3 regions of the Pseudochelatococcus sp. genome follow, and region 3 is predicted to be linked to each of the others. Evidence: riboswitches for the same ligand, from Rfam matches in the RefSeq annotation. Region 3 holds a riboswitch; each other region holds the start of a gene.
What was found. A riboswitch is a leader RNA that binds a small molecule or an ion and turns the genes downstream of it on or off. The one in region 3 is predicted to bind thiamine pyrophosphate.
Positions count from the first base shown of each region.

Region 1 (9,882 bases), on a different contig from region 3:
CTCGCACGCGCTGCTGGACGGCGATACGGTATTCGCCGCCGCCACCGGCCGGCGGCCGCTCCGCCCCTCGCCCTATGAATTGTCGGCCATCGGCGTCGCCGCCGCCGACTGTCTCGCCCGCGCCATCGCACGGGGCATTTTCGAGGCGACCGCCCTTCCCTTCCCGGGCGCTCTGCCGGCGTGGCGCGACAGGTTCAGCCCAGCGACGCGATGAGCGCCCGCACTTCGGCCGCGGGATCGCCGGCGCGCATCACCCCGCCCATGACGGCGAGGCCCGCCGCGCCAGCCTGCCGGCAACGGGGAGCGGAAACCGCGTCGATGCCGCCGATGGCGATCACCGGCACGCGCGACACCGCCACGATCGCGGCGAGCCCCGCCTCGCCGAGCACGGGGCCATAACCCGGCTTGCTGGCCGTGGCGAAGGCCGGGCCGGCGATGATGTAGTCGACATGGGCCGGATCGGCGGCGCGCGCCTGCGCGAGCGTATGCACCGACTGGCCGATCAGCGCGTCTTCGCCCAGCATTCCTCTCGCCGCCGCCGCATCGCCGGCTTCCGGCAGGTGCACGCCACGCGCGCCCGCCTGCCGTGCGACCTCCGGCGAGCCATGCACCGTGACGCAGGCGCCGCAAGCCTGCGCCCGCCGGCGGAGGTCGCGCGCCAACCGCACCTGATCGTCGGCGGGGAGATCTTTTTCACGCAGGCTGATCCAGCGCCCGCCGCCCGCGAATACCGCCTCCGCCATCGTCGCCATGCTGCCGGCAAGCTGATGCCTGTCGGTGACGACGAGCAGCGGCGGCGCGGGCAGCCTCACGATTCGATGAGGCCGAGTTGCGGGCTCGACGCTTCCGCGTTGCGGCGCCTGGGAATGCGCCCCGCGAGATGCGCGAGACGCCCGCCCGCCACCGCATGCTTCATGGCGGCGGCCATGCGCACCGGATCGTTCGCTTTCGAAACGGCGGTGTTCAGCAGCACGGCGGCGCAGCCGAGCTCCATGGCGAGCGCGGCGTCGGAGGCCGTGCCGATGCCGGCGTCCAGCACCACCGGCACCGGGCTTCTGGCGCAGATCATCTCGATCATATGCGGATTGGAGATGCCGAGGCCCGAGCCGATCGGCGAGCCGAGCGGCATGACGGCGGCGGCCCCGGCATCGGCGAGCTTGCGGCAGGCGATCGGGTCGTCGGTGCAGTACGGCAGCACCACGAAACCCTTGTCGACAAGTTCGGCGGTGGCGCGCAGCAATTCCTCGACATCGGGATAGAGCAGCTCGCGGTCGCCCACCACCTCCACCTTCACCCAGTCGGTGCCGAGCGCCTCGCGCGCCAGTTCCGCCGTCAGCACGGCGTCGCGCGCCGTCTGGCAGCCCGCCGTGTTGGGCAGGAAATGCACCGAACCCGCCAGCACATCCACGAGCGTTTCCGCCGCGCCGGAAAGATCGATGCGGCGGATGGACGCCGTGGTCATCTGCGTGCCGCTGGCCTTCACGGCATCCAGCATCACTTTTTGGCTGGGATAGCCCGCCGTGCCGAGGAAGAGCCTCGATGTGAAAGTCCGCCCGGCGATCACCAGCGGATCGTCCTGCATATCCGTCGCCGTGATGTCCGTTACCATGATATCCGTCGCCACCGCGCTCACCCGCCCTGCCGCGCCTGCACGATCTCGATGCGATCGTCGGCGTTCAGCATGGTCCGCATCCACCTGTCGCGCGGCAGCACCGCGCCGTTGAGCGCCACCGCGACGCCGCGCGTATCGGCGGCGATGGCATGGCGCACGAGCACGGAGGCCAGCGTCGCATCCGCGACCTGCTCGCTCCTGCCGTTGACGCGCACCTGAATTTCACTCATGTCCCGATCCACTTCGTCCCTGTTCTTCCGTCCTTGTTCTTCCGTTTATGCCGCGACGGGGCGAAAACGTTCCAGCGCGAAGGGCCGCGCCAGCGCATCGAGCGCGCCGTCGAGGATGAAGCGCGACACGATGTCGGCCGTCACCGGCGTCAGCAGGATGCCGTTGCGGTGATGGCCGGTGGCGTAGACGAGGCCGTCGACCGGCCCCGGCCCCAGGATCGGCGCGTCGTCGCGGCTGCCGGGGCGGAAGCCCGCCCATGTCTCGATCAGCGGCAGTTCCTCGACGCCGGGCAGCGCGCGCCAGGCGTTCTGCAACAGCGACAGGATGCCGCCCGCCGTCAGCCGGTCGTCGAAGCCGCGCTCCTCCGCTGTCGCGCCGACGATGAGACGCCCGTCGCGGCGGGGCACCAGATAGACGCCGGAGGCCCAGACGACATGCCGGATCAAGGGGTTGGCGGCATCCATGCCGAGCGCCAGCATCTGCCCCTTCACGGGGCGCACGGGCGGGCGGGCATCGGGCGTGAGCCCGCCGATGCCGCGCGACCACGCGCCCGCCGCCAGCACGACGACGGACGCCTCATGCCGCTCTCCGCCGGCCTCCACGCCGGCGGCGCGCCCGTCCGCGACCAGAATGCGCTCGACCGGCGTTTCCTCGCGCAGATCGACGCCCGCGCCGGTGGCGGCCGCGCGCAGGGCGGCGGCGAGCTTGCGGTTGTCGACCTGATGGTCCTGCGGGCTCCAGACGGCGCCCGTCGCACCGGCGAGCATCGGCTCGCGGTCGCGCACCTCCCGCCCCGACAGCCACGTCACCGGCAGGCCGGTTTTTTCCTGCAAGGCGAGATGATGGCGCAGCCGCGCCTGCTCGTCGGCGTTCAGCGCCACATGCAGCGTGCCTTCCTCCCGCAGATCGACGGGGAGGCCGGCGGCGCTTTCGAGTTCCGCGGCGAAGGCGGGCCATAACTGCTGGCTGCGGCGGTTGAGCGGCAGCAGCCATTCCTCGCCCGGCTCCAGCTCGGTGCAGGCGGCGAGCATGCCCGCCGCCGCATGGCTCGCGCCGCTCCCGGCCCGGCCCTTGTCGAAAACCGTCACGCGGACGCCGCGCCGCGCCAGCCGCCACGCGATCGACAGACCGATGACGCCGGCACCGACAATGATGACGGATGAATCAGATGAATACGCGACCAACGGCTTCTCCCTACGCTGGCATGACCCAGACAGGTTCGATGGGTATAGTCTCAGCCGCGCCCGACGCGCGGCACCCCAGTGCCTTTAGTGGAACATCGTCTCTTTTGCCGACTTTGGCAAGGGGGTAACACGCAGAAGGGGCCTCGATGCTACAGCGCCTCTTCGTCGTCGTGCAGCGCATCGCCGTCTCTCGGCGTGGGAATCGAGAAGCCGCGCGGCAGCCGGCCGTCCAGAAAGCCGGCCCCCTTCAGGTCTTCGAGGCCGGGCAGGTCGTCGAGGGAGGCGAGGCCGAAATGAGACAGGAATTCGGGCGTCGTGCCGTAGGTCACGGGCCGGCCGGGCGTGCGCCGGCGGCCGCGCAGCCTGATCCAGCCGGTCTCCATCAGCGTGTCCAGCGTGCCGCGCGAGGTGGCGACGCCGCGGATTTCCTCCACCTCCGCCCGCGTCACCGGCTGGTGATAGGCGATGATCGCCAGCACTTCGAGCGCCGCGCGGGAAAGCTTGCGCGGCGCCTCCACCTCCCGCACCAGCGCCGGCGCGAGATCGGGCGCGGTGCGGAACGTCCATTTTCCCGCAACCCGGACGAGCACGACGCCGCGGCCGGCGTAATCCGCCTGGAGACGGATCAGAAGCGCCCCGAGATCGGTCCCGGCGGGAACACGGGCGGCGAGGTCCGCCTCCGCCACCGGCTCGCGCGAGGCGAACAGGATCGCCTCGATCACGCGTAAAGCACGGCCTTCGACGAACACGTCCCGCGGCGCATCGCCTTCCATCAGGCGACCTCCCGCGCGGCATCGGGCTCGACATCGGGCTCTTTCGGCCGACAGCGCAACATCAGGGGCGCGAAGGGCGCGTCCTGCCGCAGTTCGATGCGGCCCTCGCGCACCATTTCCAGCGTCGCCGAGAGCGCGGAGGCGCGCACCGTGGCCCGCATGCCCGGCGTCGCCATGAAGCTTTCGAGCCAGGGATCGAGCGCCGTCCAGTCCCGCGCGCCGCCGACCAGACGTTGCAAGGCCTCGCGGGCCTCGGCGAGAGACCATACCGTGCGCCGCTGCAAGGTCACGCGGGCGTTGGCGGTGCGCTGGCGGTTGTCGGTGTAGGCGCGCAGCAGGGCGAACAGCGAGACGTCCCATTTCGGACGCTCCACGATGGCCATTTCCTCCGGCGCGCCGCGCGCCAGCACATCCCGCCCGAGGCGGGGGCTGTCGGCGAGTTGCTGCGCCGCGCGCCGGATCGCCTCCAGACGCCGCAGCCGCAGGGCGAGCACCGTGGCGAGATCTTCCGCCACCGGCTCTTCCGCCGGCGCGGGCGCGGGCAGCAGCAGGCGGGATTTCAGGAAGGCGAGCCACGCCGCCATGACGAGATAGTCGGCGGCGAGTTCGAGGCGCAACTGGCGCGCGGCCTCGATGAAGGCGAGATATTGCTCCACCAGCGCCAGAATGGAAATCTGCGCCAGATCGACCTTCTGGCGGCGGGCGAGTTCCAGCAGCAGATCGAGCGGCCCCTCGAAGCCGTCGACATCGACGATCAGCGCGGGCTCCGCCTCGCGCCGTCCCGCGTCGAAATCGTCCGCCGCGATATCCGCGCGGAATGCCCCGTCGGCCACTCTCGTCATGCCCTCCCGTCGCGGCGGCAGCCGGTCGCGCACCGCCTCACGCGCCGACGGGCGCGGCCCCTTCGGTGGGGTCGCCCGGCTTCGGCGCATCCGCCAGAAGATCGGCCGGGAAGCCGCGCTTTGCAAGGGCGGCCGCCACGGCCGCATCGAACCGCGCGCGCTCATCCACAGGATCGAACGCCGCCGGCTCCTGCACAGGATCGAACGCCGCCGGCTCCTGCACAGGATCGAACGCCGCCGGCTCCTGCACAGGATCGAACGCCGCCGGCGCGCGGCGGATGAGGTCGAGCGCATGACGCGCGCGGGCGGCGGCTTCGCCGGCAAGCGGCGGAGCGAGCGCGGCAAGCTCCCGCATTTCGGACAGCAGGCCGTTGCAATGCAGCGCGATATCGCAGCCGGCGGCCAGCGCCGCCTGCGCGCGCGCGCCGATCGTGCCCGAGAGGGCGTTCATGGACAGATCGTCCGTCAGCAGCAGCCCATGAAAACCGATGCGGCCGCGAATGACGCGCGCGATGACGGCGGGCGAGACGGTGGCGGGATTGTCGGGATCGATGGCGCTGTAGACGACGTGCGCCGTCATCGCGACGGGTGCATCGGCCAGCGCGCGGAACGGCGCGAAGTCGCGCGCGTCGAGTTCCGCCTCGCCCGTGTCGACCACCGGCAGCGCCCGGTGGCTGTCGGCGTTGCCGCGCCCGTGGCCCGGAATGTGCTTGACGACCGGCAACACCCCGCCGGCGAGATATCCTTCCACCGCCGCGCGGCCGAGCACGGCGACGCGCTGCGGATCGGCCGCGAGAGCGCGATCGCCGATCACGTCGCTGGCTCCCTCGGCCGGCACATCGAGCACGGGGGCGCAATTGGCGGTGATGCCCACGGCCCGCAGGTCCGCCGCGATCAGACGCGCCCCGCGACGCGCCTCCTGCGGCTCCATCAGGCCGTAAATCGCGCCCGGCGGATAGGGCGGCCAATGCGGCGGCCCGAGACGCTGGACGCGCCCGCCCTCCTGATCGACGAAAACCGGCGCGTCCGGCCGGCCGACGCAGGCGCGCAGCGCCGCCGTCAGCGCCCGCACCTGCGCGGGTGAAACGATATTGCGGCGGAAGAGGATGAACCCCCACGGATCGGCATCCGCGAAAAGCGCACGCTCCTCGTCCGTCAGCGTCGGGCCGGAACAGCCCAGAACGAGCGCCCTCATGACATCCCGGCGCCCGTCAGTTGCGCGCCACGAAGCACTGGCCGCCGGAAGCCTGGATGCGCACGCACAGGGCCGTCGCCGCATCGCGCGAGGGGAAGGACCCGACGCGCAGGCGATAGATGGTGCGGCCGCCGGTCTGCGCCCGCAGGATATTGGGCGAATAGCCCGCAAGCTCGCCATGCTGGCGCTGGAGATTGGCGAACAGGTTGCGCGCCTCGCTCTCGCTGCCCGGCGCGGCAAGCTGCACGGTGAAGCCGCCTCCGGCGGCCTGCGGCGCGGCTTCCTGCGGCGTGGCGGCGACCTGCTGGCCGGCGGGGCCGGCCTGCGGCGAGATCTGCATCGGCGCGATCTGCAAGGGCGCGCGCGTCGCCGGGCGGTTGACGCCGGCCGGACGCGGCACGGGCATCACGGACGGCGCGGCGACAGCCGGGACCGATGCCGCAGGCTCCGCGACCGAAGGCGCGGAAACGACCGGCGTGGCGGGAGACGCGGCCTCGGGCGTCGCCGTCGCGAGCTGCTCGATGGTCGGCGCGGCAACGGCGGGCGCCTGCGGCGCGGCCGGCCCGCCGGAGGGCAGGATGCTGCCGTCCGGCCGCACGGAGACGGTGCGCACGCGCTTGGGCTCGCCGAGCGCCACGATGGCGGGGCTCGTGGGCTCCGGCGCTTCCGGCAGCGTGACATCGGCCGCCCCGCGCGCCGTGGTGGTGGTCGTGGTCGTCGTTTCCGCCGGCTGCTCCGGCGCGGCCTGCTGGGTCAGCAACTGGCCGATATCGACAGGCTGCTCGCGGTTGTCGACGACCACCGCATCCTCGCCGGAGGGCGCCTGATTGGTATGTTCGTAGATCGCCTTGTTGGTGTTGGGGATCTCCGCCCCGCCCGGCGTTTCGGGCTCGACCTTCACGGGCGCGCTGTCGGCGGCGATCACCGGCGGCTCGCCGTCGACGGCGCTGCCTCCGCCCCTGAAGAGCAGCGTGCCCGCCACCGCCACCGCGCCGAGACCGAGCGCGACCGCCGCGATCACCAGCCCGCGCCTGCGGCGCGCGACAGGCGCGGCATAGGCGGAATCAGCATAATATTGCTCGTCGTATTCCGCCTCGGCGGGTTCGGGCGCGCGGCCGTCGTCGGCATAGGCGCCGTAGCCGCCGCCGACGGAGGCCGCCGGCGTATCATGGCCTTCGTCCCATTCCGGCGCGCGCTGCGCGTCGGCGGGATAGCCGCCGTCCTGGCCGCCGGCGGCAAGCTGGTAGGCATCCTGCGCATAATAGCCGCCCGCCGCCACGGCGGCGTCGGACGCGCCGTCCAGCGCCTGGCTGAACTCCCGCGCATAGACTTCCGGCCCCGGTCCGGGAGGCACCGGCAACACGGGCACCGCCGGACTGCGGAGCCATTCGGGCATCGCCGCCCCCTGCTGTTCCGGCCGGGGTTGGGGCTGGGGCTGGCCCGCGCGCGGGCCGAGGTGCGCGAAGGCGCGCTCGATCTCGTTCACCCAATCGGGCTGGGAGCCGGCGGCGGGTTGCTGGCCGCCGGCGAATTGCTGGCCGCCGGCGCCTGCCGGAGCATAAGGCTCCGCCGGCCGCGGCGCAGCCGCCGGGCCGCCCTGCCCGACGATGCGCGCCAGTTCCGCCAGCGGATCCTCGTTGCGCGCGCGCGATGCGATGCGCCGGTTCTGCTCTTCGGGGCCGTCTGTATCGCGCATGGCGTAGGCTCTGCTGTTCTTACTCATGGGTGCAGTCCGATCCTTCAGACACGCCCGGATCATACCAGACGGGCAATATGACGAAGCCAACCCGACGCCGAAGCGCGGCAAGGCCCGTCCACCACCACATTCACGCCAACCGTCGAACAGCCACCCACTCACGAAGAGCGCCGCGTCCGCATCCTTCAGCGCATTTCATCCGGCGCGGCCACTCCCAGAACGGTCAGCCCGGACGCAAGAACCGACCGGACGGCCTCCACGAGAGCCAGCCTCGCCGCCGTCAACTCTGTGTCAGTTTGATTAACAAACCGTAATTGCGGCGAATCCTTGCCCCGGTTCCACAGCCCATGGAACGCCGCCGCCAGCTCATACAGATAGAACGCCAGCCGGTGCGGCTCGTAATTCTGGGCGCCCGCCTCGATCACGCGCGGATATTGCGCCATCAGCTTCAATATATTGATCTCTGCCTCGTCCGCCAAGACGCCGAAGGAAGCACGGGCGAGTTTTTCTTTCGCGATGTCGAGATCAGGCAAGGTCTCGCGCGCCTGGCGGAAGATCGAGGCGCAACGCGCATGCGCATACTGCACATAAAAGACCGGGTTGTCCTTGGTCTGCTCCACCACCTTCGCGAGATCGAAGTCCAGCGGCGCGTCGTTCTTGCGGTAGAGCATCATGAAGCGCACCGCATCGCGCCCCACCTCGTCGATCACCTCGCGCAGGGTGACGAAGCTGCCGGCGCGCTTCGACATCTTCACCGGCTCGCCGTCGCGCAGCAGCTTCACGAGCTGGGCGAGCAGCGCTATCACCTTCACGTCATCCCCGCCGACGGCGCGGCCGACCGCTTGCAGGCGCTTGACGTAGCCGCCGTGATCGGCCCCCAGCACATAGACCAGCTCCTTGAAGCCGCGCGCGTATTTGTCGCGCAGATAGGCGACGTCGGCGGCGAAGTAGGTATAGCTGCCGTCGGACTTCATCAGCGGCCGGTCGATGTCGTCGCCCACCTCGGTGGCGCGGAACAGGAGCTGCTCGCGGTCCTCCCAATCCTCGGGCAACTGGCCCTTGGGCGGCGGCAGACGGCCGTTGTAGACATAGCCGCGCGCCTCCAGATCACTGATGACGGCGTTGATCGCCCCGTTGCGGCCGCCTTCGTGCAGCGTGCGCTCCGAAAAGAAGACGTCGTGGCGCACGCCGAGCGCGGCGAGATCGTCGCGGATCATGTCCATCATGGCGGCGATGGCCACGTCGCGCACCAGCGGCAGCCACTCTTCCTCCGGCTTGTCGAGCAGCGAGCGGCCGTGCCCGTCGGCCAGCTTCCTGCCGACGGGCACGAGATAATCGCCCGGATAGAGGCCCTCCGGTATGGCGCCGATCTTCTCGCCCAGCGCCTCGCGATAGCGCAGGAAGACGGAGCGCGCCAGCACGTCCACCTGCGCGCCGGCGTCGTTGATGTAGTATTCGCGTGTCACCGCATGGCCCGCGAAGGCGAGCAGCGCGGCGAGCGCATCGCCGAACACCGCGCCGCGCCCGTGGCCCACATGCATCGGCCCGGTGGGGTTGGCGGAGACGTATTCCACGTTGATCGGCCGCTCCGGCTTCGGCGCGCCGCGGCCGAAATCGGGCCCGGCCGCGAGCACCGCGCCGAGAACCTTGTGGAACACGTCGTTCCTCAGCCGCAGGTTGATGAAGCCCGGCCCGGCGACTTCGGCGCTTTCCACGCCCTCGTCGCGCGCGAACGCCACCACCATGAGCTGCGCCAGCGCGCGCGGATTGGTGCCGGCGGGCTTGGCGAGCACCATCGCGGCATTGGTGGCGAGATCGCCATGGGACCCGTCGCGCGGCGGCTCCACCACCACCCGCGACAGGTCAAGCCCCTGCGGAAGCTTTCCCTCCGCCGCCAGTTGCCCGATGACGGCGACAAGCCGGTGCTGATAGATGTCGAAAATGTTCATGAATGCCTCGATGCGCCGCCGGCCGGCTCCGTGCCGGCCCCGCTCCACGCCCAAACTACGCGCCCTATCGCAATTCCGGGGTGTCGTCAAACAGTCGCCGATGCGCATCGAGCGCATAACTGTCGGTCATGCCGGCGAGATAATCGGCCACCCGCCGGCGCACGCGGGCCTCGTCCGCATCCGCGAGCCCCTGCTGCCACTCCTGCGGCATCAGGCGCGGCTCCGTGAGAAGGCGCTCGAACAGGTCGCGCACAACCCGGTCCGCGCCCTCGCGCACATGCACGACGCGCGGGTGGCGGTACATGTGCGTGAACAGGAACGCCTTGATATCCCTGTCCGCCGCGACGATCGCCGGCGAGAACGCCACCACGGGCGCGCAGGCGCGGCGCACGGCGTCGGC
Region 1 covers NZ_JBMNUS010000010.1:13,633-23,514, reverse strand. Annotated here, with positions in the region: gene ACOYJQ_RS14700 (P1 family peptidase) at 1-214, shown strand, start outside; gene ACOYJQ_RS14695 (thiamine phosphate synthase) at 195-812, opposite strand; gene ACOYJQ_RS14690 (thiazole synthase) at 809-1,609, opposite strand; gene thiS (sulfur carrier protein ThiS) at 1,630-1,842, opposite strand; gene thiO (glycine oxidase ThiO) at 1,888-3,027, opposite strand; TPP riboswitch at 3,017-3,115, opposite strand; gene scpB (SMC-Scp complex subunit ScpB) at 3,177-3,800, opposite strand; gene ACOYJQ_RS14670 (segregation and condensation protein A) at 3,800-4,642, opposite strand; gene nagZ (beta-N-acetylhexosaminidase) at 4,680-5,837, opposite strand; gene ACOYJQ_RS14660 (SPOR domain-containing protein) at 5,854-7,560, opposite strand; gene argS (arginine--tRNA ligase) at 7,719-9,482, opposite strand; gene ACOYJQ_RS14650 (deoxyguanosinetriphosphate triphosphohydrolase) at 9,547-9,882, opposite strand, start outside.
Region 1: it holds a riboswitch for thiamine pyrophosphate, as region 3 does, so the genes downstream of both, thiO (glycine oxidase ThiO) here and thiC (phosphomethylpyrimidine synthase ThiC) in region 3, are expected to answer to the same signal.

Region 2 (9,882 bases), on a different contig from region 3:
GCGAGGAGCCGTGAAACGCCTCGTCAGTCCATCACGGCGGCCTTGAGGATGCAGACCATGAGCGCGCGCCCCGGCGTGTTGCCGGTGCAGCGCACGATGTGGGGCCGGTCGCAGCGGTAGCGCAGGCTCTCTCCCGCCCGCGCTTCCTGCACCGCGCCGGCGATCTCCACCTCGAACACGCCTTCCAGCACGGACAGGCTCTCCACCGAGCCGCGCTGGTGGGCGTCCGAATCGAGCGCGCTGCCCGGTTCCGCGCGCACGTCGTACCATTGCAGCCATTCCACCGTCTTGATCCAGCCGATGATGCCGAGCTGCATCCGGCCGTCGTCGGAGACAAGGATGGGCGTGTCGGGGCGCGAGATCTTCTCGATGAAGGCGTCGTCGGCCTCGCTCGTCAGCACCCGGTCGATGGAGACGTCGAGCGCCTGCGACAGCCGCCAGATGGTGGCCAGCGTCGGATTGGTCTCGTTGCGCTCGATCTGGCTGATGATCGACTTGGCCACGCCGGATTGCTCGGCAAGTTCCGACAGCGACAGGTTATACGCCTTGCGCAGGCGCTGTACCGTCTTGCCCAACTGGCCGGAGAGCACCTGCGCACCCGAATCGTCGCGAATCCGCTCGCGTCCGCTGGCATTGTCGCTCGCCATGCCCTGTCCCCGATGTTCCGCCACGCCGCTGCATTCCTTATGACGGACGTTCGTTTGATCCGCAGAACGACATGTGGTGACGCCGGGGCGGGCGTCAACAGGAAAATCATTACGGGGATACGGCGCGGGCTAAGCTTCCTCGCCCTCGAGGCGCGCGCGCGCGCGGTCGTGGCCGATGAGCGGCAGCAGGTTCGCCAGTTCCGGCCCGCGCTCGCGCCCGGTGAGCGCAAGCCTGAGCGGATGGAACAGCGCCCTGCCTTTGGCGCCGGTTTCGGCGGTGATCGCCTCGGTCCACATCTGCCATGCGAAAGGCGACCAGGTGTCCTTCGTCCACGGGCCTGGGGGCAGGTGGCGGGCGCCGGCGCCGGTGACGGCGGCATCCTCGATCGGGGGAACGAGGGGCTTGCTGATAACCTCCCACCAGCCGAGCGCATCCGACAGCCGCAGGATGTTGCCGCGCACGGCGAGCCAGAAATCTTCCCCGCCGCCGATCTGCAACGAGGCCAGCCGCTCGCGCACGGCCTCGAACGGCAATTCGAGCAGCAGCCGCGTGTTGAGATGCGCCAGTTCGTTCTCGTCGAAACGCGCGGGCGCATGGGAAAGCTGGCCGATGTCGATGATCTGCGCCAGTTCCTCCAGCGAACCGACCGGCCGCACGGCCTCCGACGAGCCGACGAGCACGGCCAGCGAGGCGACCGCCAGCGGCTCCATGCCCGCCTTGCGCAGATGGCGCAGGGAAAGGTGGCCGAGCCGTTTCGACAGCCCTTCGCCGCTCGCCGTGGTCAGCAGGTTGTGGTGGCCGAAGACCGGCAGGCGCCCGTCCAGCGCCTCGAAGAGCTGGATCTGCACGGCGGTGTTGGTGATATGGTCCTCGCCGCGGATGACATGCGTGATGCCCATGTCGATATCGTCGACGACGGAGGGCAGCGTGTAGAGATAGGTGCCGTCCTCGCGCCGCAGGATCGGGTCCGACAGCGAGGCGCAGTCCACGCGGCAGTCGCCGCGCCCGAGATCGTCCCATTCGACCGTCTTGTGATCCAGCAGGAAACGCCAGTGCGGGCGGCGGCCTTCCGCCTCCAGCGCCGTGCGTTCCGCCCCGGTGAGCTTCAGCGCCGCGCGGTCGTAGGTCGGGGGCAGTCCGCGCGCGAGCTGGAGCTTGCGGCGGCGCTCGAGTTCCTCCGCCGTCTCGTAGCAGGGATAGAGCCGCCCTTCGCCGACGAGCCGCTTGACGGCGGCGTCGTAGAGAGCGAAGCGCTCCGACTGGCGAAAGAACGCGTCCGGCAGGATGCCGAGCCAGGTCAGATCCTCCACCAGCGCCTGCGCGTATTCATCCGTCGAGCGCAGGCCGTCGGTGTCGTCGAGCCGCAGGATGAAGCGGCCATGGTGGCGCAGCCGGAAAAGCCAGTTGAGCAGCGCGGGCCGCGCATTGCCGATGTGCAGGAAGCCGGTGGGCGAGGGGGCGAAGCGAACGACAGGCCCGGTCATGACGGCGGGAAGGTGGATATCGGTCATCGGGCGGCCGTGTTTCTCGAAGCTGCGGTCATGAAGCGGGCCTTGCCGGAAACGGATCCCGGAAGCCGTTGGTGATGGGATAGCGCCGGTCGCGGCCGAAGTTGCGATGCGTCACCTTGACGCCCGGCGCCGACTGGCGGCGCTTGTATTCGGCGATGTAGAGCAGCCGCTCGACCTTGCGCACCGTTTCCACGTCGTGGCCGGCCGCGACGATCGCCTCGACCGGCAGTTCCGCGTCCACGAGCCCGCGCAGGATGTCGTCCAGCACGTCGTAGGGCGGCAGCGAATCCTGATCGGTCTGGTTCTCGCGCAGTTCGGCGGTCGGCACCTTGGTGATGATGCGCTCGGGGATCACCTCGCCGTCGGGGCCGAGCGCGCCTTCGGGCTTCCGGCGGTTGCGCAGCGCGGCGAGGCGGAACACCTGGGTCTTATAGAGATCCTTCAGCGGGTTGAAGCCGCCGTTCATGTCGCCGTAGAGCGTGGCGTAGCCCACCGCCATTTCGGACTTGTTGCCGGTGGTGAGCAGCATGGCGCCGAACTTGTTCGACAGCGCCATCAGGATGGTGCCGCGCGCCCGGCTTTGCAGGTTCTCTTCCGTCACGTCGCGCTGCGTGGCGGCGAAAAGCGGCGCGAGCGCCGCCTCCAGCCCCTCCACCGCCGGGGCGATGGGCAGCACGTCGTAGCGGATGCCGAGCCGGTGCGCGCAAAGGGCTGCATCCTCAAGGCTCTCGCCGGCGGTGAAGCGGTAGGGCAGCATCACCGCATGCACGCGCTCGCGCCCCAGAGCATCCACGGCGATCGCCGCCGCCAGCGCGGAATCGATGCCGCCGGAAAGGCCGAGCACCACGCCGGGAAAACGGTTTTTCGTTACATAGTCGCGCACGCCCAGCACGCAGGCGGCATAATCGGCCGAATCGCCCTGCGGATTCGCCGCCGGCGGCAGGGGCGCCAGCGTCCAGCCCCGCCCGGCGCGGCGCGCCTCGATCACCGCGAGCGCCTCGGCGAAGGCGGGCAGGCGCGCGGCGAGCGCGCCGTCGCCGTCGAGCGCGAAAGACGCGCCGTCGAACACGATCTCGTCCTGTCCGCCCACCTGGTTGAGATAGACGAGCGGCAGGCCGCTTTCCGCCACCCGCGCGCGCGCGATGGAAAGGCGCTCCGCCTCCACCTCCTGCCGGTAGGGGGAGCCGTTGGGCACCAGCAGCAGCGCCGCGCCCGCCGCCGCGAGAGCGGCCACCGGCGCGGGCGTCCAGATATCCTCGCAGACCGGCACGCCCACCGGCACGCCCCGCACCGTGAGCGGCAGCGGCGGGGGACCGGCGTCGAACACGCGCTTTTCGTCGAACACGCCGTAATTCGGCAGGTCCACCTTCAGGCGTCTGTCGGCGACGCGACCGCCGTCGAGCAGCGCGACGGCGTTGTAGATGCGGCCGTCTTCCGCCCACGGCAGCCCGATGAGAATCGCAGGTCCGCCATCGGCGGTGTCGCGCGCCAGATCGTCGCAGGCGGCACGCGCGGCCGCGGTGAAGGCGGGCTTCAGCACGAGATCCTCCGGCGAATAGCCGGTCAGGAACAGCTCGGGAAACAGGACGACGTCCGCGCCCGCCACGGCGGCCTGCGCGCGGGCCGCGCGCGCGCGCGCCAGATTGCCGGCGATGTCGCCGACAAGCGGATTTTGTTGCGCAAGCGCAATGCGCAGGGAGGAGCGGACATCTGTCATGATGCTGGTTTAGACTATATGTGCCCAAAGGAAAAGGAGGATTCCCGCCGGCGCGCGCGATCCTTCGCGCAATGGCGCGCAACCCCGCCGGCCGGGAGCGAGGAGGGAGCGCGACGGACGCTCGCCTGATTCGGCATGGCGTTCTATCCATTTGTGAACGCATCAAATTCGATCAAAAAGTGCACGCGCTTTTCGGTCTGATGCTATAGAATATGGAATTTAGAGCGGGATGGCGATTCAACCCGATCGTATCCTGCTCGAAGGTCTCAACGAGGAGCCTGGAATGACTGTCAAGACGTTGAACGATCTCGGGCAGAACGTCCGTACGAAGTCGATCGAGCTGCTGAACGAGCATCTGGCCCAGTTTGTCGATCTCGGCGCGCAGATCAAGCATGCGCACTGGAATGTCAAGGGGCCGCACTTCATCGCGCTGCACGAGCTGTTCGACAAGCTCTATGCCAACGTGGTGGAATATACGGACACGATTGCCGAACGGCTGACCGCGCTTGGCGGCATCGCCCACGGCACCGTGCAGGTCGCCGCCGAGATCAGCAAGCTCAAGGCCTATCCCTTGCAGATCACGGACGGGCTGGAGCATGTCGAATACCTGTCGCGCTCCTTCGCCGAAGTCGCCAAGGCCACCCGCGAGGCGATCCGCACCACGGCCGAAGCCGGTGACGACGCGACCTCGGACGTGTTCACGGAAGTGACGCGCGCGCTCGACAAGGACCTGTGGTTCCTCGAAGCCCACATTCAGGAAACCAACAAGTAATCCCGCTCCTGAAAGGCGCGGCCATCGGCCGCGCCGCTACCGTCAGGCGTGCCGCTACCACCATGCATGGAAGTGGTGCACGGGGCCGTGCCCCTTGCCGATCGTCAGCCGGTCGGCGGCGGCGATGGCGCGGCTGACGTAATCCTTGGCCGCGACCACGGCTTCCTCCAGCGCCAGCCCCTTCGCCAGCCCCGCCGCGACGGCGGAAGACAGCGTGCAGCCGGTGCCGTGCGTGTTCCGCGTGGCGACGCGCGGCGCGGGCAGGCGGATGACGTCCTTGCCCTCGATCAGCAGGTCGACGCTTTCCTCGCCGCGCGCGTGCCCGCCCTTGATCAGCACGGCGCGCGGCCCGAGTTGCAGCAGGGCGCGCGCCTGCGCCAGCATGTCCGCCTCGTTTTCCGCCGGGTCGGTGTCGAGCAGCACGGCGGCCTCCGGCAGGTTCGGCGTGATCAGCAAGGCTTGCGGGATCAGCCGTTCCCGCAGCGTCGACACCGCCTCCTGCGCCAGAAGCCGGTCGCCGCTTGCCGCCACCATGACGGGATCGAGCACGATGGCCTGTTGCCGCCAGCGTCGCAGACCGTCCGCGACGGCGGCGATGGTTTCCGGCCGCGACAGCATGCCGATCTTGACCGCGCCGACAGGCAGGTCGGAAAAGACGGCGTCGATCTGCGCCGTGACGAAATCCGGCGGCACATCATGGATGCCGGTGACGCCCAGCGTGTTCTGCGCCGTGAGCGCGGCGATGACGCTGGCGCCATAGACACCGAGCGCCGAAAAGGTTTTCAGGTCGGCCTGGATGCCCGCCCCGCCGCCGGAATCGGAGCCGGCGATCGTCACGGCGATGGGCGTGGTGCCTGCGATAGTGCTCATGGCCTGTCTTCCGGCGTGAGGTCGCCCTGATGCCCGAGCGCGGCGAGGCTGTGGTCGACGATGGCGCGCAGCCGCCGCGCCGCTTCCGCCACGTCGTCCGCCATGAAGATCGCCGAGATTACCGACACGCCCTCTGCGCCCGCGGCGATGACGGCGGCGGCATTGGTCTCGTCGATGCCGGAAATGGCCGCGATCGGCAGATGCGCGGCATGCCCGCGCGCCGCCGCCGCGACGGCGGCAAGCCCGTCGAGGCCGATGGGGGGCTTCGCGTCCGTCTTGCTGGATGTCGCGAACACACCGCCGATGCAGCCGTAGTCGATGGGCTCGCGCGCGGCCGCCGCCGCTTCCTCGACATTGTTGAGCGTCAGGCCGACGATGGCCTCCCCGCCCAGCAGGCGGCGCGCGTCGGCTGGCGTCATGTCGTCCTGCCCCACGTGCACGCCGTCCGCGCCGGCCGCCAGCGCCACATCGATGCGGTCGTTGATCAGCAGCGGCACGCCCCGGCCGGCGACGGCCTCGCGGATGGCGCGGGCGTTGGCGACGAGCCGGCGCGTGTCGGCGTATTTGTCACGGTATTGCAGCAGCGTCACGCCGCCGTCGATCGCCGCCAGCGCCAGATCGGGCAGCGGCCGCCCGCGCGCGCGCTCGGGGTCGAGAATGGCGTAAAGGCGCAGGTCGACCGGGCGAGGGGGGAAGCCCGTTTCCTGTATTGTCGTTGAGGGCGGCATGATGCTGGCTCGCGTCGCGGGTTGCGATCAGGCCGGAACGGAAGGCCGCCCGCGCAAAACCGCCTGCGGGCGCATCTCGCTTCCCTCCGCCGGCATGATCCGGTTCAGGTTCGATGGGTTGGCGGGCGCCTCTCAGCCCCGCACCGGAAACAGGCGCGGGACACCCCAAGCGGATAAGCCATTGTGACAGGAAACCCGGCGGAAGCAAGCGCGGGCGAAGCGTCCCGCCCGCTCAGACCGTGCGCAGCGCCTCGATTTCCAGCGGCCCCTCGGCGTCGAGGTAATGTTCGAGCCAGTGGATGTCGTAAAGACCGTTCTGGACGTCCTGGTTGCGCACCAGCGCCCGGAACAGCGGCAGCGTGGTTTCGACGCCGTCCACCACGAACTCGTCCAGCGCGCGCCGCAGGCGCATCAGGCATTCGGTGCGCGTGCGGCCGTGCACGATGAGCTTGCCGACGAGCGAATCGTAATTCGCCGGGATGCGGTAGCCCTGATAAACCGCCGAATCGACGCGCACGCCGAGCCCGCCGGGCGGATGGTAATAGGTGATGGTGCCGGGCGAGGGGCGGAAGTTGGACGGATGCTCGGCGTTGATGCGGCACTCGATGGCATGGCCGTGCAGCACGATGTCCTCCTGCCGGATGGACAGCGGCGCGCCGGCGGCGACGCGGATCTGCTCGTTGACGAGGTCGATGCCGGAAATCATCTCCGTGATCGGATGCTCCACCTGAATGCGGGTGTTCATCTCGATGAAGTAGAATTCGCCGTTCTCGTACAGGAATTCCACCGTGCCGGCGCCGAGATATTGCAGCTCCCGCATCGCGCGGGAAACCACCTCGCCGATGCGCTCGCGCTCCGACAGGTTGAGGGCGGGCGAGGGCGCTTCCTCCCACACCTTCTGATGGCGGCGCTGGAGCGAGCAATCGCGCTCGCCCAGGTGAATCGCGCCGCCGCGTCCGTCGCCCATCACCTGAATCTCGATGTGGCGCGGCTTCTCCAGATATTTCTCCAGATAGACGGAATCGTCGCCGAAGGCGGCCTTCGCCTCCATGCGCGCGGTGGCGAGCGCATCGGAGAGGCTCGCGGCGTCGCGCGCCACCTTCATGCCGCGCCCGCCGCCGCCCGCCGCCGCCTTGACGAGCACGGGAAAACCGATGTCGGCCGCGACGCGCTGCGCCTCGTCATCGTCCGTGATGCCGCCTTCGGAGCCGGGCACGCAGGGAATGCCGAGCGCGCGCGCGGTGCGCTTGGCCTCGATCTTGTCGCCCATCAGGCGGATATGATCGGCCTTGGGGCCGACGAAGGCGATGCCATGCTCGGCCAGCACATCGGCGAAATGCGCGTTTTCCGACAAGAAGCCGTAGCCGGGGTGCACCGCGTCCGCGCCGGTGATCTCGCAGGCCGCGATGAGCGCCGGGATGTTGAGGTAGCTGTCGCGCGCGGGAGGCGGGCCGATGCACACGCTCTCGTCCGCGAGGCGCACGTGCATGGCGTTGGCGTCGGCGGTGGAATGGACGGCGACGGTGGCGATGCCCAGTTCCTTGCAGGCCCGCAGGATGCGCAGCGCGATTTCGCCCCGGTTCGCGATCAGGATCTTGTCGAACATCGATTACTCGATCACCAGCAGCGGCTCGCCGTACTCGACCGGCTGCCCGTCCTCCACGAGCACGGCGGTGACGGTGCCCGAGCGCGGGGCCACGATGTCGTTGAAGGTCTTCATGGCCTCGACCAGCAGCAGCTTGTCGCCCGCCTGCACTTTCGATCCCACCTCGATGAAGGGCTTCGCATCCGGCGAGGGGCGGCGGTAGGCTGTGCCCACCATCGGCGACAGCACGGTGCCGGGGTTGTCGGCGAGCGCCGCCGCCGCGGGCGCGGCCGGCGCGATCGCAGCAGCCCCCGGCAACGTCGCCGCCACCGGCGCGGCCTGCGGCAGAACGACATTGGCCGTGACGGCGCGCGCGACGCGGATGCGCAGGTCGCCCTTGGCAACCTCGATTTCCGTCAGGTCGGTTTCCGAGATGAGCTTCGCAAGCTCCCTGACGAGTTCAGGATCGATAGGGCTGATTTTTGCCATGCTTTCTTCTGTCAATGGTTTCCAACGCCTTCAACGGCCGCCGTGCGCGCCCGCAGCAGCGGCACGATGGCTTCCAGCGCCAGCTCGTAGCCGGCCGCGCCGAAGCCCGCGATCACGCCGTGCGCCACTGCTGCAATCACGGAATGATGGCGAAATTGCTCCCGCGCGTGCACATTCGATAAATGCACCTCGATTGCAAGCGCCCGCGAGCCCGAAATCGCATCCCGCAGCGCGATGGAGGTGTGCGTGTAGGCGCCGGCGTTGAGGATCACGCCCGCTCCCGCAAGCCCCGCGTTCTGCACGAGGGTGACGAGCTCGCCCTCGCTGTTGGTCTGCGCGAAGGCAAGCGAGATCGCCCCGCCGCCGGCGGCCGCCAGAACCTCTGCCCTGGCCCGCAGGCGCGTCTCGATATCGGCGAGCGAGAGACGGCCGTAAACTTCCGGCTCGCGCTGTCCGAGCAGGTTGAGGTTGGGACCGTTGAGAACGTGGATTGCGACCATTCGGCGGTTGCTCAGCTTATCGCGGTCCGCCGTCGTCCGAACGCCGGAAGGCGTGTGCGAAGGCGCGCCCGCATCGTCGACGCAAAGCGATTCCACCTCTTAGACCGGCGCGGCCGACAGGGAAAGGGATATGGTTCCGCTTTTCTGCGTATAACCTCTGTTTTCGATGTTTTTCCGCCGTGGATCAGCAAGTGACCTTGCCGCACTGGCGCACCGAAGCCACGATCGTCTGCAATGTCTCCAGCCCGACCGCGCCGGGGATCACGCTGTCGCCGGCGATGAAGCTCGGCGTGCCCGTGAGCGAAAGCCGCTCGCCTGCCTGCATGTTGCGCGCCAGCTTCTGACGCACGGCTTCCGATTCGATGTCCCGCGCGAGCCGCTTCATGTCCGCGCCGGCCGCCTTCGCGACTTCGAGCGCGCGCTCCTTGCCCACCACGCCCTTCGACAGAAGAAGATCGGAATGGAAACGGTAATACTTGTCGCCGGACAACTGATTGCCCGCCGCGATGCTCACCAGCGCCGCGTCGGCTGATTCGGAGCGCAGGATGGGGAAATCGTGCAGCACGAAGCGGATGCGCGGGTCCGCCTTGACCAGCGCCTCGATGTCGCCGAGCGCTTTCTTGCAGAAGCCGCAGTTGTAGTCGAAAAACTCGACGAGCGTGATGTCGCCCTCCGGGTTGCCGAGCACGATGCCGTCCCGCGCGGCGGCGTCCGCCGTCACGTCGCGCACCGCCTCCGCGACGACGGCGCGCTGTTCCTTCTCCTGATGCGCCTCGAGCGCCGCCAATGCGTCCTTCAGCACCTGCGGGTTGTTCACCAGATAGTCGCGGATCACGCTCTCGATCTGCGCCCGCTGCTCCTGCGGCATCTCCGCGGCGGGGGCGGAGGCCGCGAACGAGGCGACGCAGGCGGCGGCGAGGAGAGAACGGCAAAGCCGGCGTAAGGCGCGCATGAACATATCCCGCGAAAGGCGCCGCAAGGCGCGATAGACCGAATTCGTCCCGGAGGCGGGGAACGGAAGGCTCCCGCGCCTGGACAGGGTATCTATGTGGCCTTTGACGC
Region 2 covers NZ_JBMNUS010000007.1:10,755-20,636, reverse strand. Annotated here, with positions in the region: gene ACOYJQ_RS11475 (rhodanese-like domain-containing protein) at 1-14, shown strand, start outside; gene ACOYJQ_RS11470 (helix-turn-helix domain-containing protein) at 24-647, opposite strand; gene gltX (glutamate--tRNA ligase) at 777-2,132, opposite strand; gene ACOYJQ_RS11460 (NAD+ synthase) at 2,188-3,876, opposite strand; gene dps (DNA starvation/stationary phase protection protein Dps) at 4,106-4,648, shown strand; gene thiD (bifunctional hydroxymethylpyrimidine kinase/phosphomethylpyrimidine kinase) at 4,703-5,518, opposite strand; gene thiE (thiamine phosphate synthase) at 5,515-6,246, opposite strand; TPP riboswitch at 6,311-6,424, opposite strand; gene accC (acetyl-CoA carboxylase biotin carboxylase subunit) at 6,479-7,852, opposite strand; gene accB (acetyl-CoA carboxylase biotin carboxyl carrier protein) at 7,856-8,320, opposite strand; gene aroQ (type II 3-dehydroquinate dehydratase) at 8,332-8,820, opposite strand; gene ACOYJQ_RS11425 (DsbA family protein) at 9,005-9,772, opposite strand.
Region 2: it holds a riboswitch for thiamine pyrophosphate, as region 3 does, so the genes downstream of both, thiE (thiamine phosphate synthase) here and thiC (phosphomethylpyrimidine synthase ThiC) in region 3, are expected to answer to the same signal.

Region 3 (9,882 bases):
GACGCGGTGGTCGCATCGGGCGAGCAGGTGACAGCCGGACTGCTCGCGATCACGCTGCAATCGATGGGGCTCGACGCGCGCTCGTGGCTCGGCTGGCAGATCCCCATCCTGACCGACGGCGCCCACGGCGCGGCGCGCATCACGGGCGTCGACGGCACGGCGCTCATCGAGGCGTTCGAGAAGCAGGGGCAGGTCGCGGTCATCGCCGGCTTCCAGGGCATCCACAAGGCGACCGGGCGCATCGCGACGCTGGGACGCGGCGGCTCGGACACGAGCGCCGTCGCGGTCGCCGCCGCGATCAAGGCCGACCGGTGCGATATCTATACGGATGTCGACGGCGTCTACACCACCGATCCGCGCGTCGTGCCCAACGCAAGCCGCCTCGACCGCGTGTCCTTCGAGGAGATGCTGGAAATGGCGTCGCTCGGGGCGAAGGTGCTTCAGGTGCGCTCGGTGGAACTGGCGATGACACACAACGTGCGCACTTTCGTGCGCTCCAGCTTCGACGACCCGGCCGCGCCGCGGCCCGGCACGCTGATTTGCGATGAGGAGGATATCTTGGAACAACAGGTCGTGACGGGCATCGCCTTCTCGCGCGACGAAGCGCAGATCACGCTGCGGCGCGTCGCCGACCATCCCGGCATCGCGGCATCCATTTTCGGCCCGCTCGCGGATGCCAACATCAACGTCGACATGATCATCCAGGTCGTCTCCGACGACACGACGACGACCGACATCACCTTCACCGTCCCCTCTTCCAGCTACGAGCGGGCGCGCCAGATCCTCGAGGACCTGCGCGAGACCATTCAATTCTCGACGCTCCAGGGCGCCACCGACGTGGTGAAGATCTCGGCCATCGGCATCGGCATGCGCAGCCACGCCGGCGTCGCCGCGCGCGCTTTCCGGGCACTGGCGGACAAGGGCATCAACATCCGCGCGATCACCACGTCCGAAATCAAGTTTTCGGTGCTGATCGACGCCGAGTACACCGAACTCGCGGTGCGCACGCTGCATTCCCTCTACGGCCTGGACAAGAAGCCGGCGGCGGAAGCGAAGGCCGCGAGCTGAGGGTAAAAGTACAGGCAAATCGTGCCGCCGTCTTTGCGCATGCATGAATACATGCGACAAGTTGCATGCTCGCGATCATGCGGCTCATGCTCATATGGTTTTCGTCCATGTGCTGCCTGACCGCATGTCGCTTGTCCATGCGCGCCGTCCGGACAGGCCGCCTGAAAAAGAGGCGCATGTTGCATTGCACAAGTGCAACCGGCTTTCTTCTTCCCATTTCAGGTGCTTGCGCAGTTGCATGAGACCCGATTATACCCCCAACAGGGGATGTCGGGGGAATCATGCGGTGAGTCGCTGTCCCGGCGGGAGAGGCGCCGTCCGGCGGCAACGGACGGCCTGATGGGAACGGGCTGATGCGGGGAGCGTTGGGGAGCCCACGATTGTTGTTGCGTCGTCTGCGCGAGGTCATGGTGGAACCGGTCAGCGCGCAGGAGCGGCTGGACCGGATCGTGACGGTTATCGCCTCCAACATGGTGGCGGAGGTTTGCTCGGTCTACGTGCTGCGGGTCGACGGCACGCTGGAGCTTTACGCCACGGAGGGCCTCAATCCGGGGGCCGTTCATCTGACGACCATGCGCCTCGGCGAAGGCATCGTCGGCACCATCGCGCGCGATGCGGAGCCGCTGGCGCTGGCGGACGCGCAGCGTCATCCGGCCTATTCCTACAAGCCCGAGACGGGCGAGGAGATCTACAACAGCTTCCTCGGCGTGCCGGTGCTGCGCGCGGGCAACACGCTGGGCGTGCTCGTGGTGCAGAACCGGGCGCGGCGCAATTATACGGAAGAGGAAATCGAGGCGCTGCAAACCACGGCGATGGTGCTCGCGGAGATGATCGCCTCCGGCGAGTTGCAGGCGCTGGCGAAGCCCGGCGCCGATATCGCCGTGCGCCGGTCGCTGCATCTGCACGGCACCTCGCTGGCCGACGGGGTGGGGCTGGGCCACGCGGTGCTGCACGAACCCCGCGTCGTGGTGAAGAACCTGCTCGCGGACGACCCCACGCTGGAGCAGGCGCGCATCGACAAGGGCATCGCCACCGTGCGCGAGACCATCGACAGGCTGGTGGAGCGCGGCGACGTGGCGCATCACGGCGAGCATCGCGACGTGCTGGAGACGGTGCGCATGTTCGCCAACGACCAGGGCTGGATCCGGCGCGTGCGCGAGGCGGTGGCGACGGGCCTCACCGCCGAGGCCGCCGTCGAGCGGGTGCAGTCGGACGTGCGCGCGCGCATGCTGCGCCAGACCGACCCCTATCTGCGCGACCGGCTGCACGATCTCGACGAATTGTCCGACCGCCTGCTGCATGCGCTGGCGGGCGAGCATTTCGGCGCCTCGCGCGAGGATCTGCCGGAAAACGCCGTTCTGGTCGCCCGCTCCATGGGGCCGGCGGCGCTGCTCGATTACGACCGCTCGCGTCTGCGCGGCCTCGTGCTGGAGGAAGGCGGCCCGGCGAGCCACATCGCCATCGTGGCGCGCGCGCTGGGCATTCCCGCCGTGAGCGAGATCGCCGGCATCACCGGCCTGCTGGAGCCGGGCGACGCCATCATCGTCGACGGCGCGGCCGGCGACGTGCAGGTGCGCCCCCAGCCCGACGTCCAGTCCGCCTATGCCGAGAAGGCGCGCCTGCGCGCCCGGCGGCAGGAGCAGTACCGCAGCCTGCGGGACTTGCCCTCCGTCACGCCCGACGGCGAGCGGATATCGCTCAACGTCAACGCCGGCCTGCTCGTCGATCTGCCGCATGTGGCGGAGACCAACGCCGACGGCATCGGCCTGTTCCGCACCGAGCTTCAGTTCATGATCGCGGAGCGCATGCCTTCCACCAGCGATCAGGAGGCGCTTTATCGCCAGGTGCTGGACGAGCTGAACGGCGCGCCCGTCACCTTCCGCACGCTCGATATCGGCGGCGACAAGGTGCTGCCCTACATGCAGGCGGTGGAGGAGGAGAATCCCGCGCTCGGCTGGCGCGCCATCCGCATCGGGCTCGACCGGCCCGGCCTGCTGCGGGCGCAGGTGCGCGCGCTGCTGAAGGCCTGCGGCGGGCGGGCGCTGAAGGTGATGTTCCCGATGGTGGCCACCGTCGAGGAATTCAACCGCGCGAAAGCCATCGTGGCGCGCGAGCTGACCTATCTGCGCAAGCACGGCCATGTCGAGCCCGCCTCCATCGCCATCGGCGTGATGGTGGAAGTGCCCTCGCTCGTGTTCCAGATCGAGGAACTGGTGCAGGTGGCCGACTTCCTGTCCGTCGGCTCCAACGACCTGATGCAGTTCCTGTTCGCGGCGGACCGGGAAAACCGGCAGGTGGCGGAGCGCTTCGACCCGCTCAGCGCGCCGCTGCTGCGCGCCCTGAAGACGATCCAGGACACCGCCGATGCGCACGATACGCCGGTGACGCTTTGCGGCGAGATCGGCGGCAGGCCGCTGGAGGCGATGGCGCTCATCGGGCTCGGCTATCGCTCGTTCTCCATGTCGCCGGCGTCCATCGGCCCGGTCAAGGCGATGCTGCTGTCGCTCGACGCCGGCGCCATCACCGCGGAGATGCGGCGCCTGCTGGCCACGGCGGGCGACCGGGGCACGCTGCGTCAGGCGCTGGCGGGCTTCGCGGCCGCGCGGGGCGTGCCGGTGTAGCGACGCTTTCCGGCTCCTCCCGCACGTTCCACCCGCCGCCCTCACCTTCCGGTTTCGCTCTCCATGACCGACATCATCACCCCGCCCCCCGAGCGCCTCGCCGCCATCATCGACCGCCACGCCGTGCTCACGGCGACGCTGGCGGCGGGGGCGGATTCCGATACGTTCGTCGCGCTGTCGCGGGAACTCTCGGAACTCGATCCCGTCGTGGAGACGATCCGCGCCTTCCGGGCGGCGGAAAGCAACCTCGCCGAGATCGACGCGCTCGTCGCCGATCCGCAGACGGACCGGGACATGCGCGCCTTCGCGGCGGAGGAGCGCCCCGCCGCCGCCGCGCAACTGGCGGAGGCGGCGCGGGCGCTGACCATCATGCTGCTGCCCAGGGACAGCGCCGACGAGAAGAGCGCCATCCTCGAAATCCGCGCCGGCACCGGCGGCGACGAGGCGGCGCTGTTCGCGGGCGACCTGTTGCGCATGTACACGCGCTATGCCGCGACAAGGGGCTGGTCGGTCGAGATTCTCTCCGAGAGCCCCGGCACGGCCGGCGGCTACAAGGAAATCATCGCGGAAGTGGCGGGCCGGGGCGTGTTCGCGCGTCTCAAGTTCGAATCCGGCACGCACCGCGTGCAGCGCGTTCCCGAGACGGAAGCGTCCGGGCGCATCCATACCTCCGCCGCGACGGTTGCGGTGCTGCCGGAGGCGCAGGATGTCGACATCGCCATCGACGAATCGGACCTGCGCGTCGAGACCATGCGCTCCAGCGGCGCCGGCGGGCAGCACGTCAACAAGACCGAATCGGCCATCCGCATCACCCACATCCCGACGAACACCGTGGTGATGGTGCAGGAGGAGCGCTCCCAGCACCGCAACCGCGCCAAGGCGATGGCCATGCTGCGCGCCCGCCTCTACGACGCCGAACGCAGCCGCACGGAAGCGGCGCGCGCGCAGGACCGCAAGTTGCAGGTGGGCTCGGGCGACCGCTCGGAACGCATCCGCACCTACAACTTTCCGCAGGGGCGCGTCACCGACCACCGCATCAACCTCACCCTCTACAAGCTGGAAGAGGTGATGATGGGCACAGCGCTCGACCAGTTGCTCGATGCGCTCATCGCCGAGCATCAGGCCGAATTGCTCGCGGCGCAAGCCACGTGAGCGGCGCCCCCCCTTCCCGCGCGGAGGCGTTGACGCGGCTGACCGCCGATCTGCGGGCAGCGGGCATCGACACCGCCGCCCTCGACGCGCGCCTGCTGCTGGCCGCGGCCGCGCGCCTGTCGACGATCGATCTTTATACCTGGCCCGATGTCCCGCTCGATGCGGCGTCCCACGCGCGTCTTGCGGCGATGGCCGCCCGCCGCCTCGCCCGCGAGCCGGTGGCGCGCATTCTCGGGCAGCGGGAGTTCTGGGGGCTGCCGTTTCATCTTTCCCCGGCCACGCTCGTGCCGCGCCCGGAGACGGAACATGTCGTCGAGGCGGCCATCGCCGAACATGCGCGCATCGTTGCGGGGCGCGACAAATCCGCGCAGACGGGCGCGCCCTTCACGATTGCCGATCTCGGCACGGGCTCGGGCTGCATCGCCGTGGCGGCGGCGCACGAACTGGCGGACGCACGCGCGATCGCAGTCGATCTCGCGCCCGACGCCGCCATTGCGGCGCGCGGCAACGCGGTGCGCAACGGCGTCGGGGATCGTGTATCGGTGATCGTGGGATCGTGGGCCTCGGCGCTCGCCGACCGTTGCGCCGATCTCGTGCTTTCCAACCCGCCCTACATCGAAACTCTTGACCTGGAGGGTCTCGATACCGATGTAAAGGACTACGATCCGCGTCTTGCCCTTGATGGCGGCGCCGACGGGCTGCATGCCTACAGACAGATCTTCGCCGATGCGCGGCGCATCCTGCGTCCCGACGGGGCGGTCGTCGTGGAGTTCGGCCGCGGACAGGCGGCCGCGATCGCGGATATCGCACGGGCGAACGGCCTGCTTCCGCGCCCTGCGATCCTCGATCTCGCCGGAACAGAGCGCGTCATTGTTGCCACATTGTTGTGAAAGATGAGGCTGTTCGACGCTTTCCGACCAAAAAAGTGCTTGGCGCGATAATGGGAAGCCGGTAGTGTCAGGTTGTGAATCAAGCTTGGCCGTCAATCAGGTTATCCGGTTCGCTCTTCGGCATGTAGGTCGGGGCGGCCGCCAGCTCGTCTGTTGAACTGATCGCATCTATCAAATGGATGATTCCAGCAGATCGGATTTCATGTGATCCATCAGCGTGTCGCTTTTTCGTTGATCGCGGTCCGGAGCCTCCCCGCCGCAGGCCGGCGCGGCGGGTTTGCCTGCTGTTCGTGTCGTTGAAGCGTGCATGGCGTTGCGAATCGCTGCCCGTCGGATGCGCCGCGATCCGGGAAGGTTCGTTTCCGCGCGGGTTCACTCGGCCACGATGAGGCTCTGGAAAGCGGTATCGAGGTTTTTTAAGAGAACACTGACGCAACAACGGCTGTTTGTCGCCCTTTCGCGAGGGGGCAAACAAGTATCCTTGCCGCCACGGACAGCACGCAGGGATTTTGGAGCGCTTTCCGGTTAGATGGAATCATTTAATCGACAAGAACTCGCTCAAAATCAAAGCCTTGAGGATTTTTGCGTTTCGACGGGACGCAAAAATCCTCCAGGAAGCATGATCCCGGAAAGCGGATGCCGCCTTTTGGAAAAAGATGATGCTCGAACAAGAAGATAGAGAATTCCTGCGTTTCGACGAAAGGCAGGGATGCTCTTGACGACCGGCACCGGAACCGGCAACCGATCCTGCCAGACGATCGGCGCACCCGGAGCGGGCCGGATGACAGCAGGGACGCGACGTCCCCATTTTCAGCTCCCAATGAGATAGTCGATGAGACCAGGTCAAAACAGGCGCATGCGCAACCGCAACCGGAAAGCTCCCAACCCGCTGACGAAGACGTTCGAGTCGAACGGGCCGGACGTCAAGGTGCGCGGCACGGCCCAGCATATCGCCGAGAAATACACGCAGCTCTCGCGCGACGCCCATGTCGCCGGAGATCCCGTGGCGGCGGAAAACTATCTCCAGCATGCGGAGCATTACCTGCGCATCATTCTCGCCGCGCAGGCGCAATACCAGCAGAATTTCGGATTTCCGCGATCCATGGACGAGGATCAGGAGGACGGCGCCGACGACGGCGCTTTCGGCTACGGCTACGGCGTGCAGGACTACGGCGCTCCCCAGCCCGACACGCGTCAGCACGAGCCGCGCCAGCATGAACCGCGCACCGTCGGCCAGCGCCAGCCCGAATCGCGCTTCGCCCCCGCGTTCGACGACGAAGGGCAGCCGCCCCAGCGCGACCGGCCCGAGAGGAACGCGCGCGGCCAGGACAGGCAGCAGGAGCGTCAGCCGCAAGAGCGGTCCGAGCGCCCCGAGCGGCAGGATCGCCGCGAGCGCTTCCGCCGCCGGCGCGAGGATAACGTGAACGGCTTCGCACAGGCCCCCGAGGATGCCGGCGCCGCCCGCCAGCTCGCCCTGCCCGCGTTCCTCACCACCCCGGTTCGCCCGGCTGCGGAAGCGGACGAGCAGCCCGCCATCGCGCGCGAAGTCACCGCCGACCCCATGCATGCGGAACCTGCGCACGCCGAACCCGTGCGCGCCGCGCCCGAACAGCCTGCCGAGGCGGTCGTTGCGGCGCCGGTGGTCGAGGCGGAAGTCACTCCGACCGCCGCTCCCGTCGAGCCGCCGCCGGCGCCCGCCGCGGAAGCCGAGACGCCCGCGCCCCGCACCCGCCGCCGCCGTGCCGCCGCGAGCGAGGAGACGGCCGGCGAGGAAGTCGAGCCCGTCCGCAAGCTGCGCGCCACACGCACCCGCAAGAAGACCGTGGACAGCGACCTGCCGGTCGCCGAGTAAGGCGTCTTGCATGACCGGCGCATCGAAGCCGCCATGCAAAACGCCTTCATCCCTGTCTTTTGATTTCCGAACCTGCGTTCAATCCGGCACGCGGGGCCGAGTGCAACCCGCCTGCGGCGGGGGGCCGGTATTCTTGCGGTTGACAAAGCCGCCTGTTGCGTCAAAGGTAAGGCTATTCCGAGGGGGGTCCCGCGAGGGGGCTGAGATTCCGTCATGCCGTTCAGGGCCTTGAGGCCACGCAAACGGCGCCGCGGTGACCCTTGAACCTGATCCGGGTCATACCGGCGGAGGGACGGGACAATGCCGACGCAAAAGCGCCTCGTTGCGTTACAAAAATCGTTGCATCTGAAATCTTGTCAGCCGCTTCACGCCCGGATTCTCACTTTCCGGGAGGTTGATAGCCGTGACGACGACAGTTGCAGAAACCAGCACGACGACTGAAAAACGCCCGCGCACCAAGGTCGCCGCGGCGCCGGCAGCCGTCACCACCGGGCCGATTCACGGCTCGCGCAAGATCTACGCCTCGCCCGAGGGCCGACCGGACATCCGCGTGCCGTTTCGCGAGATCGCGCTCGATCCCGCCTGCGGCGAGGATCCGGTGCGCGTGCAGGATACCTCCGGCCCCTATACGGACCCGGATGCGGCGATCGACCTCGAACAGGGGCTCGCGCCGCTGCGCGCTCCGTGGCTTGTCGCGCGCGGCCTCGACGAGATCGCGGCGCGCGCCGTGAAGCCGGAGGACAACGGATTCGTCTCGCCCGAGCGCCTCGTGCCGGCCTGTCCCGCCGCGCGGCCGGTGCTCGCCGGGCGCGACGGCCAACCCGTGACGCAGCTCGAATTCGCCCGCGCCGGCATCGTCACCGACGAGATGATCTATGTCGCGCATCGCGAAAACCTCGGCCGCGCAGCCATGCTGGCCGGCGCGCAGGCGCGCCGGGCGGACGGCGAGGATTTCGGCGCCGCGATTCCGGCCTTCATCACACCGGAATTCGTGCGCGAGGAAGTGGCGCGCGGGCGCGCCGTCATTCCCGCCAACATCAACCATCCCGAGCTGGAGCCCACCATCATCGGCCGCAATTTTCTGGTGAAGGTCAACGCCAACATCGGCAATTCCGCCGTCACCTCCTCGGCGGCGGAGGAAGTCGAGAAACTGGTGTGGGCCACGCGCTGGGGCGCGGATACGGTGATGGACCTCTCGACGGGGCGCAACATCCACAATATCCGCGGCTGGATCATGCGCAACTCGCCGGTGCCCATCGGCACGGTGCCGATCTATCAGGCGCTGGAGAAAGTCGACGGCGAGCCGGAAAAGCTGACGTGGGAGCTGTTCCGCGACACGCTCATCGAGCAGGCCGAACAGGGCGTCGACTACTTCACCATCCACGCGGGCGTGCGCCTCGCCTATGTGCCGCTCACGGCGAGCCGCGTCACCGGCATCGTCTCGCGCGGCGGCTCCATCATGGCGCGCTGGTGCCTCTCCCACCACCGCGAGAGCTTCCTGTACGAGCGTTTCGACGAGATCTGCGACATCATGCGCAAGTATGACGTGTCGTTCTCGCTCGGCGACGGCCTGCGCCCCGGCTCCATCGCCGACGCCAACGACGCGGCCCAGTTCGCCGAACTCGACACGCTGGGCGAACTCACCAAGATCGCCTGGGACAAGGGCTGCCAGGTGATGATCGAGGGTCCCGGCCATGTGCCGATGCACAAGATCAAGGCCAACATGGACAAGCAGCTCGCCACCTGCGGCGAGGCGCCCTTCTACACGCTCGGGCCGCTGACGACCGACATCGCGCCGGGCTACGACCACATCACCTCGGCCATAGGTGCTGCGATGATCGGCTGGTTCGGCACGGCGATGCTCTGCTACGTCACGCCGAAGGAACACCTTGGACTGCCCAACCGCGACGACGTGAAGACCGGCGTCATCACCTACCGCATCGCCGCGCACGCGGCCGATCTCGCCAAGGGCCACCCGGCGGCGAAGCTGCGCGACGACGCCCTGTCGCGCGCGCGCTTCGACTTCCGCTGGAACGACCAGTTCAACCTGTCGCTCGACCCCGACACGGCGCGCGCCTTCCACGACGAGACCATGCCGAAGGACGCGCACAAGGTGGCGCATTTCTGCTCGATGTGCGGGCCGAAGTTCTGTTCCATGCGCATCACGCAGGATCTGCGCGCCGAAGCGGAGCGGCTGTCCGGCCTCACCGACAAGGCGGCGCAGTTCCGCGAGCAGGGCGCGCAGATCTACGTGCCGGCCGCGGAATAGAGCGGAACGGAATCGCGTATTCGCGATGGT
Region 3 covers NZ_JBMNUS010000001.1:142,622-152,503, forward strand. Annotated here, with positions in the region: gene ACOYJQ_RS00655 (aspartate kinase) at 1-1,068, shown strand, start outside; gene ptsP (phosphoenolpyruvate--protein phosphotransferase) at 1,422-3,689, shown strand; gene prfA (peptide chain release factor 1) at 3,753-4,841, shown strand; gene prmC (peptide chain release factor N(5)-glutamine methyltransferase) at 4,838-5,731, shown strand; gene ACOYJQ_RS00675 (DUF4167 domain-containing protein) at 6,564-7,583, shown strand; TPP riboswitch at 7,754-7,893, shown strand; gene thiC (phosphomethylpyrimidine synthase ThiC) at 8,080-9,852, shown strand.